Sporosarcina pasteurii: one gene and its partner. The main gene of each other region encodes a partner of the protein of the gene in region 2 in a complex. Links are inferred from orthologs where the notes say so. Each region holds a gene or a part of one and is shown on either strand. Other genes may lie near its edges.

Evidence for each region.
Region 1: the proteins of pcrA (region 2) and uvrB are in contact, whole or in part, in a crystal structure (PDB 7EGT), measured with the Thermus thermophilus proteins. The link is inferred for Sporosarcina pasteurii from one-to-one orthologs. Residues at the interface, in WP_096412145.1 of Thermus thermophilus: His654, Arg656, Phe657, Gln666, Asp668, Glu669, Lys680, Arg681, Leu682, Ser683, Lys685, Tyr686, Ala687; in WP_096411307.1 of Thermus thermophilus: Glu23, Leu25, Arg26, Asp27, Gly28, Glu29, Arg30, Phe31, Arg55, Glu326, Asp327, Phe328, Glu379, Ser382, Gln383, His398, Gly400, Arg401.

What each region holds. Positions count from the first base shown.
Region 1 is NZ_CP160452.1:2,672,622-2,680,175, forward strand. The notes cover bases 2,151-5,033. They hold uvrB (excinuclease ABC subunit UvrB), read right to left. Parts: upstream 4,641-5,033; coding sequence 2,661-4,640; downstream 2,151-2,660. Other genes in these bases: uvrA (excinuclease ABC subunit UvrA), read right to left, coding at 2,151-2,652; AB1H92_RS12845 (IDEAL domain-containing protein), read right to left, coding at 4,781-5,017. Also shown: more of uvrA, read right to left, coding at 1-2,150; AB1H92_RS12850 (ABC transporter permease), read right to left, coding at 5,146-6,348; AB1H92_RS12855 (ABC transporter ATP-binding protein), read right to left, coding at 6,335-7,081; AB1H92_RS12860 (HIT family protein), read left to right, coding at 7,497-7,554. UniProt on the Escherichia coli protein: The UvrABC repair system catalyzes the recognition and processing of DNA lesions. A damage recognition complex composed of 2 UvrA and 2 UvrB subunits scans DNA for abnormalities.
Region 2 is NZ_CP160452.1:2,822,006-2,829,654, reverse strand. Bases 241-3,218 are described here. They hold pcrA (DNA helicase PcrA), read left to right. Parts: upstream 241-601; coding sequence 602-2,836; downstream 2,837-3,218. Other genes in these bases: ligA (NAD-dependent DNA ligase LigA), read left to right, coding at 2,859-3,218; AB1H92_RS13635 (heptaprenylglyceryl phosphate synthase), read left to right, coding at 241-571. Also shown: more of AB1H92_RS13635, read left to right, coding at 1-240; more of ligA, read left to right, coding at 3,219-4,868; AB1H92_RS13620 (CamS family sex pheromone protein), read left to right, coding at 4,868-5,998; Asp-tRNA(Asn)/Glu-tRNA(Gln) amidotransferase subunit GatC, read left to right, coding at 6,065-6,355; Asp-tRNA(Asn)/Glu-tRNA(Gln) amidotransferase subunit GatA, read left to right, coding at 6,378-7,649. UniProt on the Escherichia coli protein: A helicase with DNA-dependent ATPase activity. Unwinds DNA duplexes with 3'-5' polarity. Translocates on single-stranded DNA with 3'-5' polarity. Initiates unwinding more efficiently from a nicked substrate than double-stranded DNA.

The DNA of each region.
Region 1 (7,554 bases), 150 kb from region 2 along the record:
TAAGACTGTATTTCCTGTATCAACGAGTCGTTGGAGGACAATGAGTAGTTTCGCAATGTCATGTGCATGGAGTCCCGTCGTTGGTTCATCTAAAATGTAAATAGATTTACCGTTTGAACGTTTATGCAATTCAGACGCGAGTTTGACACGTTGCGCTTCACCGCCTGATAAAGTCGTCGCCGGCTGGCCAAGTTTAATATAACCGAGACCTACATCAACAATTGTTTGCAATTTCCGGCGGATTTTCGGGATGTTTTCAAAAAAGACGAGTGCATCTTCTACAGTCATCCCTAAGACATCTGCAATATTCTTTCCTTTATAACGTACTTCTAACGTTTCTCGATTATATCGTTTGCCGTGACAGATTTCGCATGGGACATACACGTCTGGCAAAAAGTGCATTTCAATTTTAATAATGCCATCCCCACGACAAGCTTCACATCTTCCACCTTTTACGTTAAAACTAAAGCGTCCCTTTTTATAGCCGCGTACTTTCGCTTCATTCGTCGCTGCAAAGACATCTCTTACATCATCAAACATACTCGTATAAGTCGCAGGATTTGACCTCGGTGTCCGTCCGATTGGGGATTGGTCAATTTCAATCACTTTTTCAAGTTCTTCTAATCCAGTAATCGATTTATGTTTCCCTGGCAACAGCTTTGCTCGATTTAGCTTTTGGGCTAACGTTTTGTAAAGCACTTCATTCACAAGCGTGCTTTTTCCTGAGCCCGAAACGCCAGTCACCGCAATAAACTGACCTAGTGGAATATCCACATTGACTTTTTTCAAGTTATTTTCTGATGCACCTTTAATTGTAATTTTCCGACCATCTGCTGGACGTCTTTCGAGTGGCAACGATATAAACTTCTTACCACTTAAATAATCACCGGTTAAAGAATCCGAATCATTCATCACATCATCAGGTGTACCTGCTGACACAACCGTTCCACCTGCAGCACCTGCTCCAGGCCCCATATCAATCAAGTAATCAGCTGCTAGCATCGTATCTTCATCATGTTCAACAACGATAAGCGTATTTCCGATATCTCGCATACTTTTTAAAGTAGAGATGAGTCGATCATTATCGCGTTGATGAAGCCCAATGGAAGGCTCATCTAAAATATAGAGGACACCTGTTAACCTAGAGCCAATCTGGGTCGCCAATCGAATTCGTTGGGCTTCTCCACCAGAAAGTGTTCCGGCAGCTCTCGATAAAGTTAAATAATCTAATCCTACATTAATCAGAAAGCCTAGGCGTTCTTCTATTTCTCTTAAAATTAATTCAGCAATTTGACGATCTTTATCAGATAGGTTCAAAGTTTTAAAAAAGTTATCTGCTTCCACAATCGAACGTTCTGTCACTTGCCCGATATGGACATCATTCACCTTTACCGCTAAAGACTCTGCTTTTAGACGGTACCCTTTACACGTTGGACATGGGCGCTGTGCCATATACTTTTCCATTTGGTCCCGGACATAATCCGAAGACGTGTCCCGGTAGCGACGTGCGATATTCGATAATACACCTTCAAAATAAATATCACTATCTCGCGTACCGCCAAATTCATTTGTATACTGAAAACGAATTTTTTCATTACCTGAACCGTGTAAAATTTTATTTAACTGATCGTTTGGAATTTCACTGATTGGGACATCCATCGCTATACCGTAATGGTTTGCGACTGTTTTCAGTAGTTCCGGATAATATTGTGAACTCGTCGGTTCCCACGGTGCAATCGCATGTTCTTCCAATGATAGAGAGTCGTCTGGGATGACGAGTAATGAATCCACTTCTAATTTTGTACCGAGGCCATCACATTCCCCACATGCACCGAATGGACTGTTAAATGAAAACATGCGTGGTTCTAATTCACCTATCGAAAAACCACACATTGGACAGGCATGATGCTCACTAAATAGCAACTCCTCACCATCAATCACATCGATGAGCACGGTGCCTTCTGCCAAGCGGAGTGCTGACTCTAAAGAATCACTTAAACGTCCGGCAATGTCTTCTTTTATTACAATCCTATCAATTACAACTTCAATCGTATGGGTTTTATTTTTATTCAACTCAATATTATCGTCTAAGTCGTACGTTTCGCCGTTGACACGAACACGAACATACCCTTCTTTTCGAATATCTTCAAAAAGTTTTGCATGCGTTCCTTTTCTCCCTTTCACAATAGGCGCAAGTACTTGAATTCGTGTTCGTTCCGGTAATTCCATTAAACGGTCAACCATCTGTTGAACCGTTTGGGAAGTAATTTCAATGCCGTGCTTCGGACAAACAGGCTTCCCGATTCGTGCATAGAGCAGACGTAAATAATCATAAATCTCCGTTACCGTACCAACCGTTGAACGAGGATTTCGACTCGTTGTTTTCTGGTCGATTGAAATCGCTGGTGATAACCCTTCAATAACATCGACATCCGGCTTATCCATCTGGCCTAAAAACTGACGTGCATAAGCGGAAAGAGACTCAACGTATCGCCGTTGTCCTTCTGCGTAAATGGTATCAAATGCTAGGGATGATTTTCCCGACCCCGATAAACCCGTCACAACGACGAGTTCATCACGAGGAATATTGACGTCTATATTTTTTAAATTATGCGCCCTTGCTCCTTGTATAACAATCTCCTTGTTTTTCATAATTAATTCTACCTTTCTGCCTTTAACTCTAAAATGGCATCCCTTAACTGAGCAGCTAGTTCGAATTGCAAATCTTTCGCGGCTTCTTTCATTTCTTTCTCAAGAACCGTTAACATAGACTCTTTCTCTTCTTTCGTTAGTTTCTTACCATGTGTAATTTTATCAAGATACGTTTCTCGTTCTTCCGCAACTTCTGTAGCACGGATTACTTCATGAATTTCTTTCTTGATTGTTTTCGGTGTAATGTCATGCTCTTTATTATAAGCCTCTTGAATTTCACGACGTCTTTCCGTTTCACTAATAGCTTTAGTCATCGAATCTGTCATGCGGTCTGCATACATAATGACATGCCCTTCTGAATTTCTAGCTGCTCTTCCAATTGTTTGAATTAATGAACGTTCAGAACGTAAAAAACCTTCTTTGTCAGCATCAAGAATCGCAACAAGTGACACTTCTGGAATATCAATACCCTCTCTGAGCAAATTAATGCCAACGAGAACATCATACGTACCAAGTCTTAACTCTCTAATTATTTCTATTCTTTCTAACGTTTTTATTTCCGAATGAAGATATTGTACTTTAATCCCGATTTCTTTTAAATAATCAGTTAAATCCTCAGACATTTTCTTCGTTAATGTCGTAATGAGTACGCGTTCATTTCTTTCAATTCGCAAATTAATTTCATGCAGCATATCATCAATTTGTCCTTCTATTGGTCGAACATCTATTGTCGGATCCAATAAACCTGTTGGACGAATAATTTGTTCAATCATTTTCGGTGTGTGTTCTATTTCATAAGGTCCTGGCGTGGCAGACACATAAATCGCTTCACGAATTCGTTCCTCAAATTCCTCAAAACGAAGCGGGCGGTTATCTAGTGCTGACGGCAGACGAAAACCGTGATCGACTAAAACTTGTTTTCTCGCCTGGTCTCCATTAAACATCCCACGCACTTGCGGTAAGGTGACGTGACTTTCATCGACAACTAACAGGAAGTCATCCGGGAAATAGTCAAGTAACGTATACGGTGAGGCACCTGGAGGGCGAAGCGTTAAATGTCTTGAATAGTTTTCAATCCCCGAGCAAAAGCCCATTTCTTTCATCATTTCTAAATCGTAGCGTGTACGTTGCTCTAATCGTTGTGCTTCGAGTAACTTATTTTCACGCTTCAATTTAGCTAATTGTTCTTCCAATTCCACTTCAATATTTTCAATCGCTTGTAACATTTTCTCTTCACCTGTGACGAAGTGGGAAGCCGGGAATACAGCGACATGTTCTCTGTCACCGATAACCTCTCCTGTTAATGCATCAACTTCACGAATGCGGTCAATCTCATCGCCAAAAAACTCAATCCGCATACAACGTTCATCTCTTGATGCAGGAAACAATTCAACGACATCGCCGCGAACGCGAAATGTACCGCGAGTAAAATTCAAATCATTGCGCGAGTATTGAATACCCACAAATTTCCGTAGCAATTCATCTCGGCCGATTTCCATTCCTTTCCGAATCGATACGACCATATCTCGATACTCTTTTGGTGAACCTAGCCCATATATGCATGATACGGAAGCGACGATAAGCACATCATTTCTTTCGAATAAAGCTGAAGTTGCTGAGTGTCGCAACTTATCAATTTCATCGTTCACACTCGCGTCTTTTTCAATATACGTATCTGTATGCGCAACATAAGCTTCTGGTTGAAAATAATCATAATAACTAACGAAGTATTCTACAGCGTTATCCGGGAAAAACTCTTTAAATTCACTATACAGTTGGCCTGCCAATGTTTTGTTGTGGGCCATCACTAACGTCGGTTTATTAATTTCTTTCACAACATTGGAGACCGTAAATGTTTTTCCTGTACCGGTCGCTCCAAGTAACGTTTGATGTCTTTCTCCTCGATTAACCCCTTCAATCAGTTGTTGAATCGCCTCTGGTTGATCTCCGGCTGGGGCATATGGAGCTTGCAAATTAAATGTTTCCACTCGGCGGTCCCTCCAAATTCTAGTTAGTTTTAGTTTATCATATTCCCCTTATAAACACGAGCAAAAAGAGAACGTACGTTTTGAGGTGGATTACTACACGAAAAAACGCTGCTATTCCCCTTTTAGCAGCGTTTTTTCTTTTATTTTACTTCTCTAAAGTCGAATAACTTCCCAGCATACAAATGGAATTTCTGCTCATCTCGAGTATCAAGTGCTTCATCAATAACTTTTTCTATTCTTCTTCTAGTTTGTTCACGGTGAAGACGATTCAAAAACATGTCCATGTAAATTTCGTTCAACAGTTTTTCAGCGTAGACTGATGACCTTCTTCTACCTACGACTTTCATGAATTCGGCATTTGAATATTTTCTCTCCATTCAACTCACCCCTGATGCCTTTTTATTATTATATATAAAAACGCTTTCAAGTTGCAAGTTTTTTTAGAATGTTCCATTTAATTGAGTTGGTTTTCCTGATAACCTAGTTAGATAGGCCAAGAAAATACTTATTCCTTTTCTTTTGCCGAGCGAATCGTTAACTCTGACACAATGATAACGATTAAAAATAGCACAACAACCGTCACAGACCATCCTAAGGCGAATAGGCTAACAATCGCTACAAACAGCGCTTGAATCCATTGAACACCGCGAACCGTTTTTTGAATCGCGCTCCCTCTAGCTGTTGGCGGTTCTGGAAATAACATGTCCATACGAAAGTCATCACCCGAACGCAATGCATAAATGAGTTGTATCGAGGAAGCAAATGCTAGTGCTCCGACGAAAACCATGATGGCAATTGGAATCGAAATAAAATACGCCCCGAACATTGAAATCCCCGTTAATCGAACCCAAAGCCAAAATGAGTCATCCGTACGGAGAAATGTTCGGCGAACGAGAAATTGTTGCGACTTCGTTCGGCCAAATGTCGGCGGTTGCATCGTAAAACCGAGCCATCTTCTCCGACTAATCGCTCCTTTTAAGTGAGGTACATCCGTAAAATAATTGGCAAATCGATAAAAGCGCATCATGCGATTTTGCTCTAATGTGATGAAGTGTTCATACGGAAATGGTTTTTGCATTTTTTGCTTATGCCAATATGCCAAATAAATCCCCATCACGACTGCCGGAATTAAAATCAAATACAAATTAGGGCTTAACCATAAATAAATAAAAACGGTAGCAATGACAAACCGAACAAGCCTGTCGGTCCATACACCCGCTCCTGCTCGGGCATAGTGCACTGAAAACTCTGTTTCAACAAAAAGCCATTTCAACACGATGATGAATACAGCCAACCACAGAAGAACAGCCCCTGTTGCAGTCTCCGTTGCAGAAAGCAATGGCAACGCGACGATGTACAATACTAACGGCAATGGGATTTGAGAAAATGTTGACCATTTCAGTGCTTTCCCCAAATAGTGAGGAAGCTGCGTTTCTAACGGTAAGAAAAATACGATATCAGCAGGTTTTAACAACGTGACTGGCGGTGAATAAACGAGCGCTCCGCTAATGACGAGGGCCGTTAAAATGGCGGCTGGAAAATCGACTGAGACTTCTTTTAACCATTCACTATATGCATACCCTCCCGCACCAATCGTAAAAACAAGCACAATGGCTAAATGCCCTGTAAAAATATATTGCATGTACCTTTGGAGTTCACGCATATAGTCAAAAAATCTTGCACTCCACATTTCACTAAAGTTGTTCATTGACATCGTCCTCAGTCATTGCAATATATAAATCATCTAGTGACGCTTTAGGCTTCCCAAACGCCGCCCGTAACTCGTCCATCGTTCCTTGTGCACGCACCCTTCCTTCATGCAATAAAATAATTCTGTCACAATATTTTTCTGCAGTGGATAAAATATGCGTAGACATGAGCACAGAAGCCCCTTCTTTTTTACGCGTGGACATCTGTTCCAAGAGCGATTTAATTCCAATCGGATCTAACCCTACAAACGGTTCATCGATAATATAGAGCGATGGATTCACTAGAAACGCACACATAATCATTACCTTTTGGCGCATTCCTTTAGAAAAATGAGCTGGAAACCAACGTAACCTTTTTTCCATCATAAATTCTTTTAATAAGGCTTCAGACCGTGCTTCAAATGATTCTTTATCAAGTCCATACGCCATTGCAGTCAGTTCAAGATGTTCTTGAAGTGTTAACTCTTCATATAGTATTGGCGTTTCAGGAATGTATGAAAATGATTGTCGATACTTTTCCGGGTCTTCATTAAATGTTACGCCATTCACTTGAATCTCACCGCTATGCGGATTCATCAACCCAATAATATGTTTAATCGTTGTACTTTTTCCGGCTCCATTCAAACCGATCAGTCCTACAAGTTCTCCTTCGTTAATTTCAAATGATAAATCATGTAATACTGGCTTTCGTGTATAGCCACCTGTTACATTGTCTAATTTCACAATTGGCATGTCCAAATCCTCCATTCTTCTTTATATCCTACCAAAAATAATAAAAGATTACTTTCTTTAGACCATCGAACCAATTCCATAATTAACCTTACTACACTAAATTCCTAACGGCTCCAATCAACGGGCAACTCTACATTAATGACAAACAGTAAAGCAAGAAAGTATCATTCCGTTTTGTTAAATAAAGTAAGTTAGTCAATTTCATAATCCAATCTTTTCGCTGCGCCGATACAATATATAGTTTGGGCAATTATAAAATTGCCTCTGTTGAGTTAAACCGTCCTCAACTATATATTGTATCAACTTAGCGGTTTAGGAAATTATGAAATTGACTCAAGTAATTATGAATTGGATTACATCACCATTTTTAGAAAATATGCTACAATTAGCTAAATGATGAAAGGAAGTGTCTTAAATGACGAGTTGTATTTTTTGTCAAATCATTGAAGGGGCTGTGCCGAGCGCGAAAATTT
Region 2 (7,649 bases):
TGATTTACTCGTTCGGGTTCGACGTTTTTCCGTACCGCTGGCGTTAGAAGTGTCTACGGTTGAATCCGTGACACCAGGATTTGATTATTACTTTATCCCAACAGTATTAAACGCTACAGAAACAAAGTGGATAAATGGTCTTCATCATGCAGCGCTTAAAGAGTATGGGCATATGATGAACTGGGAAGAAATTATAGTAGAAGGTTATTGTATTTTAAACCCGGACTGTAAGGCGGCGAAAGTGACGAAAGCGAAGCCGATTACGGACGAAGAGGATTTAGTTGCTTATGCCCAAATGGCGGAACATCTTTTTAAGCTACCCGTCTTTTATATGGAGTATAGCGGTACATATGGTGATGTGGACATGGTCCGTGCCGCGGCCGATATGCTAGACCAAACGAAACTGTTTTATGGTGGCGGCATTAAAAATACCCAAGATGCTAAAGAGATGGCAGAACTTGCAGATACCGTCATCGTTGGCAATATTATTTATGAAGATTTAAAAGTAGCTTTATCAACCGTGAAAGCTGTAAAATCAGTTGTCCGTTCAGAGCACTTAGATGTACAATAAAGAACAAATGTTCCGAAAGGGCGGTTTTGAATGAAATCAATAGCAGAAAACTTATTGAACGGGATGAACCCTGAACAAGCGCGTGCTGTAAAAGCAACAGAAGGACCACTTCTAATTATGGCGGGTGCTGGTTCAGGGAAGACGCGCGTATTAACGCATAGAATTGCTTATTTAATCGTTGAAAAAAATGTGTATCCATCCAATATTTTGGCCATTACTTTTACGAATAAAGCAGCGCGTGAAATGCGTGAAAGAATTGACGGATTGCTTGGGCCAGGCACGGGAGAGCGCATGTGGGTATCAACATTTCACTCGATGTGTGTGCGAATTTTACGCAGAAATATCGATCAAATCGGGTATTCGAAATCCTTTTCCATCCTTGATACAGCGGACCAGCTCACCGCAATTAAAAATGTTTTAAAAGAACTAAACTTAGATCCAAAGCAATACGAGCCGCGCACGATGTTAAACGCGATTAGTGACGCGAAAAATGAGTGTATTGATGAAAATACGTACCGGGCGCAAATTAATAAATTTAACCCATATGAAACGAAAATTGCGGACGTATATGAAGGTTATGCGAAAAAATTGCGTCAAAACCAATCACTCGATTTCGATGATCTCATCATGAAAACACTTGAACTTTTTGACAAAGTACCAGAAGTACTTAGCTTTTATCAAAACAAATTTCAATATATTCATGTGGACGAGTATCAGGATACAAACAACGCGCAGTACCAATTAGTAAATCAACTAGCTGCTAAATTTAAAAACCTATGTGTTGTTGGCGACTCCGACCAATCGATTTATAGATGGCGTGGAGCGGACATTGGGAATATCTTGTCATTTGAAAAAGATTATAAAGATGCGGAAGTAATCCTACTTGAGCAAAACTATCGTTCCACGAAACGCGTCTTGCAAGCGGCGAACGACGTAATTCTCAATAACCGTTCACGTTACGATAAACAACTACGAACTGATAACGCAGAAGGAGACCCGATTTACGTCTATAAAGCAAGCGACGAAAAAGCCGAGGCACAGTTTGTTGTTGGAAAAATTCTTGAACTTCAAAAAGAAGAAGGCTTGTCACTCGACCAATTTGCTGTTTTATATCGAACGAATGCTCAATCACGTGTCATAGAAGAATTTCTGGTTAAATCGAATATCGATTATACAATCGTTGGCGGTACGAAATTCTATGATCGAAAAGAAATTAAAGATTTACTCGCTTATTTACGTTTAATTGCCAATAACGAAGATGACTTAGCGCTTAGTCGAATTATTAATGAGCCAAAACGCGGCATTGGTGCAACTTCCTTTGAACGAATGGCCAGATTTGCAATTGAGCATGACCGTTCGATTTTTGATGCATTACAAGAGTCCGATTTTATGGGGCTAACAGGACGTGCTGCGAATGAAGTGGCGAAGTTCCGTGAGATGATTGAAGGATTCACGAAGATGCAGGAATATTTACCGGTATCTGAGCTTGTCGAAGAAGTGCTCGATAAAACGGGCTACCGTGCGATGTTAAAGAGGGAGAAAACGATTGAAGCGGAAAGCAGATTAGAAAATATTGAAGAATTCCTTTCTGTTACGCAAGCATTTGAAAAGCGTTCTGAAGATGAAGATAAATCACTCGTAGCCTTTTTAACTGACTTAGCCTTAATCGCAGACATCGATTCGCTTGATAATGAAGAAAATAAAGAAGCTGAAAAAGTTGTCTTAATGACAATGCACGGTGCTAAAGGACTTGAATATCCAGTCGTGTTCATTATTGGTATGGAAGAAAATGTTTTCCCGCACTCTCGTTCGATGGATGACCATGAAGAAATGGAAGAAGAAAGAAGACTTGCGTATGTAGGCATTACGCGTGCCGAACAAAAGCTTTATCTAACGTCGGCGCGTTATAGAATGCTTTACGGGCGTTCAAGCTATAATCAACCATCTAGATTTATCGGGGAGATTTCTGAAGAGGTTATTGAAAACCTATCTGACGATCATGCTGTTTCATTCGGCGGCGGAATACAAAGCCGTTCAAAAGCGCCTGCTAGACGTTCGGCTGTGAAAAGACCTGCCTATCAAGCAAGTGGTGGCGAGAAGATGGGCTGGCGCGTTGGCGATAAAGCGAACCATAAAAAATGGGGCACGGGAATGGTTGTCAGTATAACGGGATCGGGAGAAGAGATAGAGCTCGATATCGCATTTCCAGACCCAATTGGTATTAAACGTTTATTAGCAAAATTTGCTCCAATTGAAAAGGTGTGAAAGATTTAGGAGGAACAGATGAATGGATAGAATTGAACTTGAAAAGCGAGTGGAAGAGTTAAATCGTCTCCTCCATAAGTACGCTCATGCTTATTATACGCTCGATAAACCACTCGTTTCCGATGCAGCTTATGATGAGTTGTTTCAAGAACTACTGGCAATCGAAACAGAGCATCCAGATTTACGGTTTCCAGATTCACCAACAGCACGCGTTGGTGGCGAGATACTTTCAGGTTTCGGTAAAGTCACGCACGAAAATCCGATGCTAAGTTTAGCGAATGCCTTTAATGAGCAAGACTTACGTGATTTCGACAGACGCGTCCAAGAAGCAACATCGCCAAACGTTTCCTATATTTGCGAATTAAAAATCGATGGCTTAGCCATTTCGCTTAGATATGTAGATGGGCGATTTGTACAAGGCGCAACCCGTGGTGATGGGACGGTCGGCGAAGATATTACGGAAAACTTGAAAACAATTCGTACCGTTCCGCTGCGTCTCCAAGAACCCGTATCTCTTGAAGTACGGGGAGAAGCTTATATGCCAAAAGGTTCTTTCGTCAAACTCAACGAAGCACGTGACGAGGCGGGAGAAGAACGATTTGCTAACCCTCGAAATGCGGCGGCAGGATCACTTCGTCAACTAGATCCGAAGATTGCGGCGAGTAGAAACTTAGCCATTTTTGTTTACGGAATAGGCGGAGATGGCAGCGAATATGGCGTCGATAGCCATTCTGATGCATTAGATTACACACATACATTGGGCTTCCAAACGAATAAAGAAAGACGTCGATGTGCCAATATCGATGAAGTCATTTCATACATCGAAGAATGGACTGAAAAAAGGACCTCTTTGGATTATGAAATTGATGGCATCGTTGTCAAAGTTGATTCATTTGAAGACCAGGAACAACTTGGATTTACAGCACGTAATCCGAGATGGGCAATCGCTTATAAGTTCCCGGCTGAAGAAGTGATGACAAAGCTAACAGATGTCGAATTAAGTGTAGGTAGAACAGGTGTCGTCACACCGACCGCAATTCTTGAACCAGTCCTCGTTGATGGGACAACAGTTGGACGGGCTTCCTTACACAACGAGGACTTAATTAAAGAAAAAGATATTCGGATTGGCGACACGGTCATTATTCGAAAAGCTGGAGACATTATTCCAGAAGTCGTTGCACCGATAATCGAAAGTCGAACTGGCGATGAAATGCCATTTGCAATGCCCGAAAATTGTCCGGAATGCGACTCTGAACTTGTTCGCTTAGATGAAGAAGTCGCATTACGCTGTGTGAATCCACAATGTCCTGCGCAGATGAAAGAAGCAATCATCCACTTCGTTTCACGGAACGCGATGAATATTGAAGGGATTGGCGAGCGCATTGTTGAGCAATTGTACCGCGCGGAGCTTGTCTATGATGTAGCCGATTTATATGCTTTAACCCGAGAGCAATTAATTGAGCTAGAGCGTATGGGCGAAAAATCTGTCTCTAATTTATTAACGGCAATTGAACAATCGAAAGAAAATTCATTAGAAAAACTGTTATTTGGTTTAGGGATTCGTCATGTTGGGGTGAATGCCGCTACGATTTTAGCTGAAGAATTTGGCACACTTGAAGCACTGATGCAAGCTGACGAAGAAAAACTTGTTTCGATTCATGAAATTGGCGACAAAGTAGCAGAATCTGTGACGACTTATTTTAATAACGAAGATGTACTTTCGGTCATCCAAAAATTAGAAAGCACAGGCTTAAACTTAAGGTATAAAGGATTGACGCAAGAAGATGTCCCAAGCGAAGGGCCATTTGTTGGCAAAACAATCGTTTTAACAGGTAAACTCTATGAAATGACACGCGGAGAAGCGAAAAAGCAAATTGAAGCACTTGGCGGGAAAGTAACAGGAAGTGTTAGTAAAAATACAGACATCGTTGTCGCTGGGGAAGCAGCGGGATCTAAACTTGTCCGTGCACAAGAGCTAGAAATTACCGTTTGGGATGAAGCGCAACTCATAGAAGCGTTAGGGGAAATTTAATGATGAGAAGATTATTAACGATACTAGGACTCGTTGCAGTGTTAATGATTTCCGGCTGTGTCCCTGGAATCGATAAAAGTGACGATGAAGTGGTACAGGATACTGAGGAAGCGGCTGAAGAAACAGTTATTATTCCTGATGTTCAGCTAAAAGGTGAATATTACCGAACGCTTCTCCCATTCAAGAAAAGTGCAAGTCGGGGGCTTATAGTTAACAATATTCATACAAAATATGATATGAGAGAAGTGGAAGAGGGACTTTTACGTCTCTCTACACAACGATTTTCGCCAGACGATCACTTCTTTCAAGAAGGACAATATATAACGCAAGAAATGGCCATGTCTTGGATTCGTAGAAAATCTGAAGATAATCCAGAAGGACTTAACCCGGCGGTTACAGCTAAAATGAAAGATGATGAAATTGCAGACAAAGCGCCCATTTATTTAGCGCATATTGTAGAGCAAAACTATCTTGTCATGACGAAAGAAAACAAAGTCCGCTTAGATGGTATATCTATCGGATTGGCCATGAACTCCATTTATTATGCAAGAGCTGGAAAAGAGACGGCTATTTCAGACAGTGTGCTTGAAGAACAAGGTATGTTGATGGGCGAGGAAATTGTGAAACGTCTACGTTCGATTGAAGGGTTAGAAGATATTCCAATTGTTGTCGGTTTATTTAAACAAGAAAGCAATAACTCAATTACTCCTGGCCACTATTTTGCGACTGTCGTTGCGGAAGGCGGAAAAGGGCCTTCGGGATGGAAAAAAGTCGATGAAAAGCATGTCATATTTCCATCATCGACTAATGATGAGAAGCACAGAGATGTAAATACTGCATTTCGTAATTTCAAACAGGCGATTGATGATTACTTCCCAAGTTTTGTAAATGTCATTGGACGGGGGCATTATGCAAATGGCTCATTGCGTTCATTGGAAATTGAAGTTCCAATTCAATTTTATGGAACGAGTGAAATTATTGGTTTTGTTCAATATTTAACGAGTCAAATTCCGAAGTATTTACCGGATGTGCATATTGAAGTAAGTGTAACATCAATTAATGGACCTGAAGCGCTCATTGTGAAGGAAAGTGGCGAGGAAGAGCCATATGTCCATATTTATGGCTATTAATTCTTTCCATCACTTTTCCCGAGTGCTATGATTAAGGATGCGAGTAATTGATAAGGAGGAGTCACCATGTCAAAATTAACAAGAGAAGAAGTGTTAGCAGTTGCCGATCGTGCAATGCTTGAACTAACGGATGAAGAAGCGGATATGTACGCAGAGGAGTTATCAACATTTATTAACTATGCTGATAAGTTGAATGAACTGAATACAGATCACGTTGAGCCGATGACACATGTGCTTCAACAAAAGAACGTAATGCGTGAGGATGTTGTACAAGATGTGTTAGCGCGTGAAGAAATGTTAGCGGGCGTTAAGGAACATAAAGACGGAGAAATTAAAGTACCGACAATCCTTTCATAATGATGCACAAGGAGGAAAAAAGATGACATTATTAAATAAAACAACAGCGGAACTTCAGGATCTGCTACATAATAAAGAAGTTTCGGTTAAAGAATTAACTGAAGCAACATATGAACGTGTTGAGAAAACAGACGAAGATGTGCAAGCATTCATTTCGTTAAATAAAGAGCAAGCGCTCGAACAAGCAGCACAATTAGACAACGAACCTGTTGAGAACCGCGGACCTCTTTTTGGGCTACCACTTGGGGTGAAAGATAACATTGTAACAAAAGGAATCACGACAACAGCTGCAAGTCGTATGCTAGAAGATTTCGTGCCTGTTTATGATGCGACAGTAGTTGAAAGATTGAACAAAGCAGGAATGGTTTCAGTTGGTAAATTAAACTTAGATGAGTTTGCGATGGGTTCGACAACAGAAACGTCGGCATTTAAAATAACACGCAATCCTTGGAATCTTGACCATGTCCCAGGAGGTTCTTCAGGCGGTTCTGCAGCAGCAGTAGCGGCAGGAGAAATTCCATTTGCACTTGGGACAGATACAGGTGGTTCTATCCGTCAACCTGCTGCATTTTGTGGCATTGTAGGTATGAAACCAACATACGGACGCGTATCCCGTTCTGGACTCATTGCACTAGCTTCATCGTTTGACCAAATTGGTCCAATGACACGTACAGTTGAAGATAATGCGCTTTTATTACAAGCGATTGCAGGTTTAGATGCGAAAGATTCTTCGTCTTCACCAATTGAAGTACCTAATTATAAAGAAGCTTTAACTGGTGACATAAAAGGCTTGAAAATTGGTGTGCCTACTGAATATTTAGGCGAAGGTGTGAGTGAAGAGGCGAAAGCAGCAACACTTGAAGCATTAAAAGTGTTGGAATCACTTGGCGCAATTGTTGAAGAAGTATCTCTTCCACATTCAACGTATGCATTGCCTGCTTATTATTTCGTTACCTCTGCTGAAGCATCTTCAGGCTTAGCGCGTTATGATGGTGTTCATTATGGATATCGTTCCGAAAACGCTAAAAACTTGGATGAGATTTATAGAAAATCACGTGCCGAAGCATTTGGTCATGACGTAAAACGTCGTATTCTACTTGGTACGTACACATTAGGTGCGGGACACTACGATGATATTTATAAAAAAGCACAACGCGCAAGAGCACTCGTTGCACAAGACTTTTCGGATGCTTTTGCAAAATATGATGTCTTAATTAGCCCTGCTGCACCTACGAAAGCAATGAAAATTGGTGAGGACTCTGTGGATATCGTAACGAAATTCATGAGCGATATT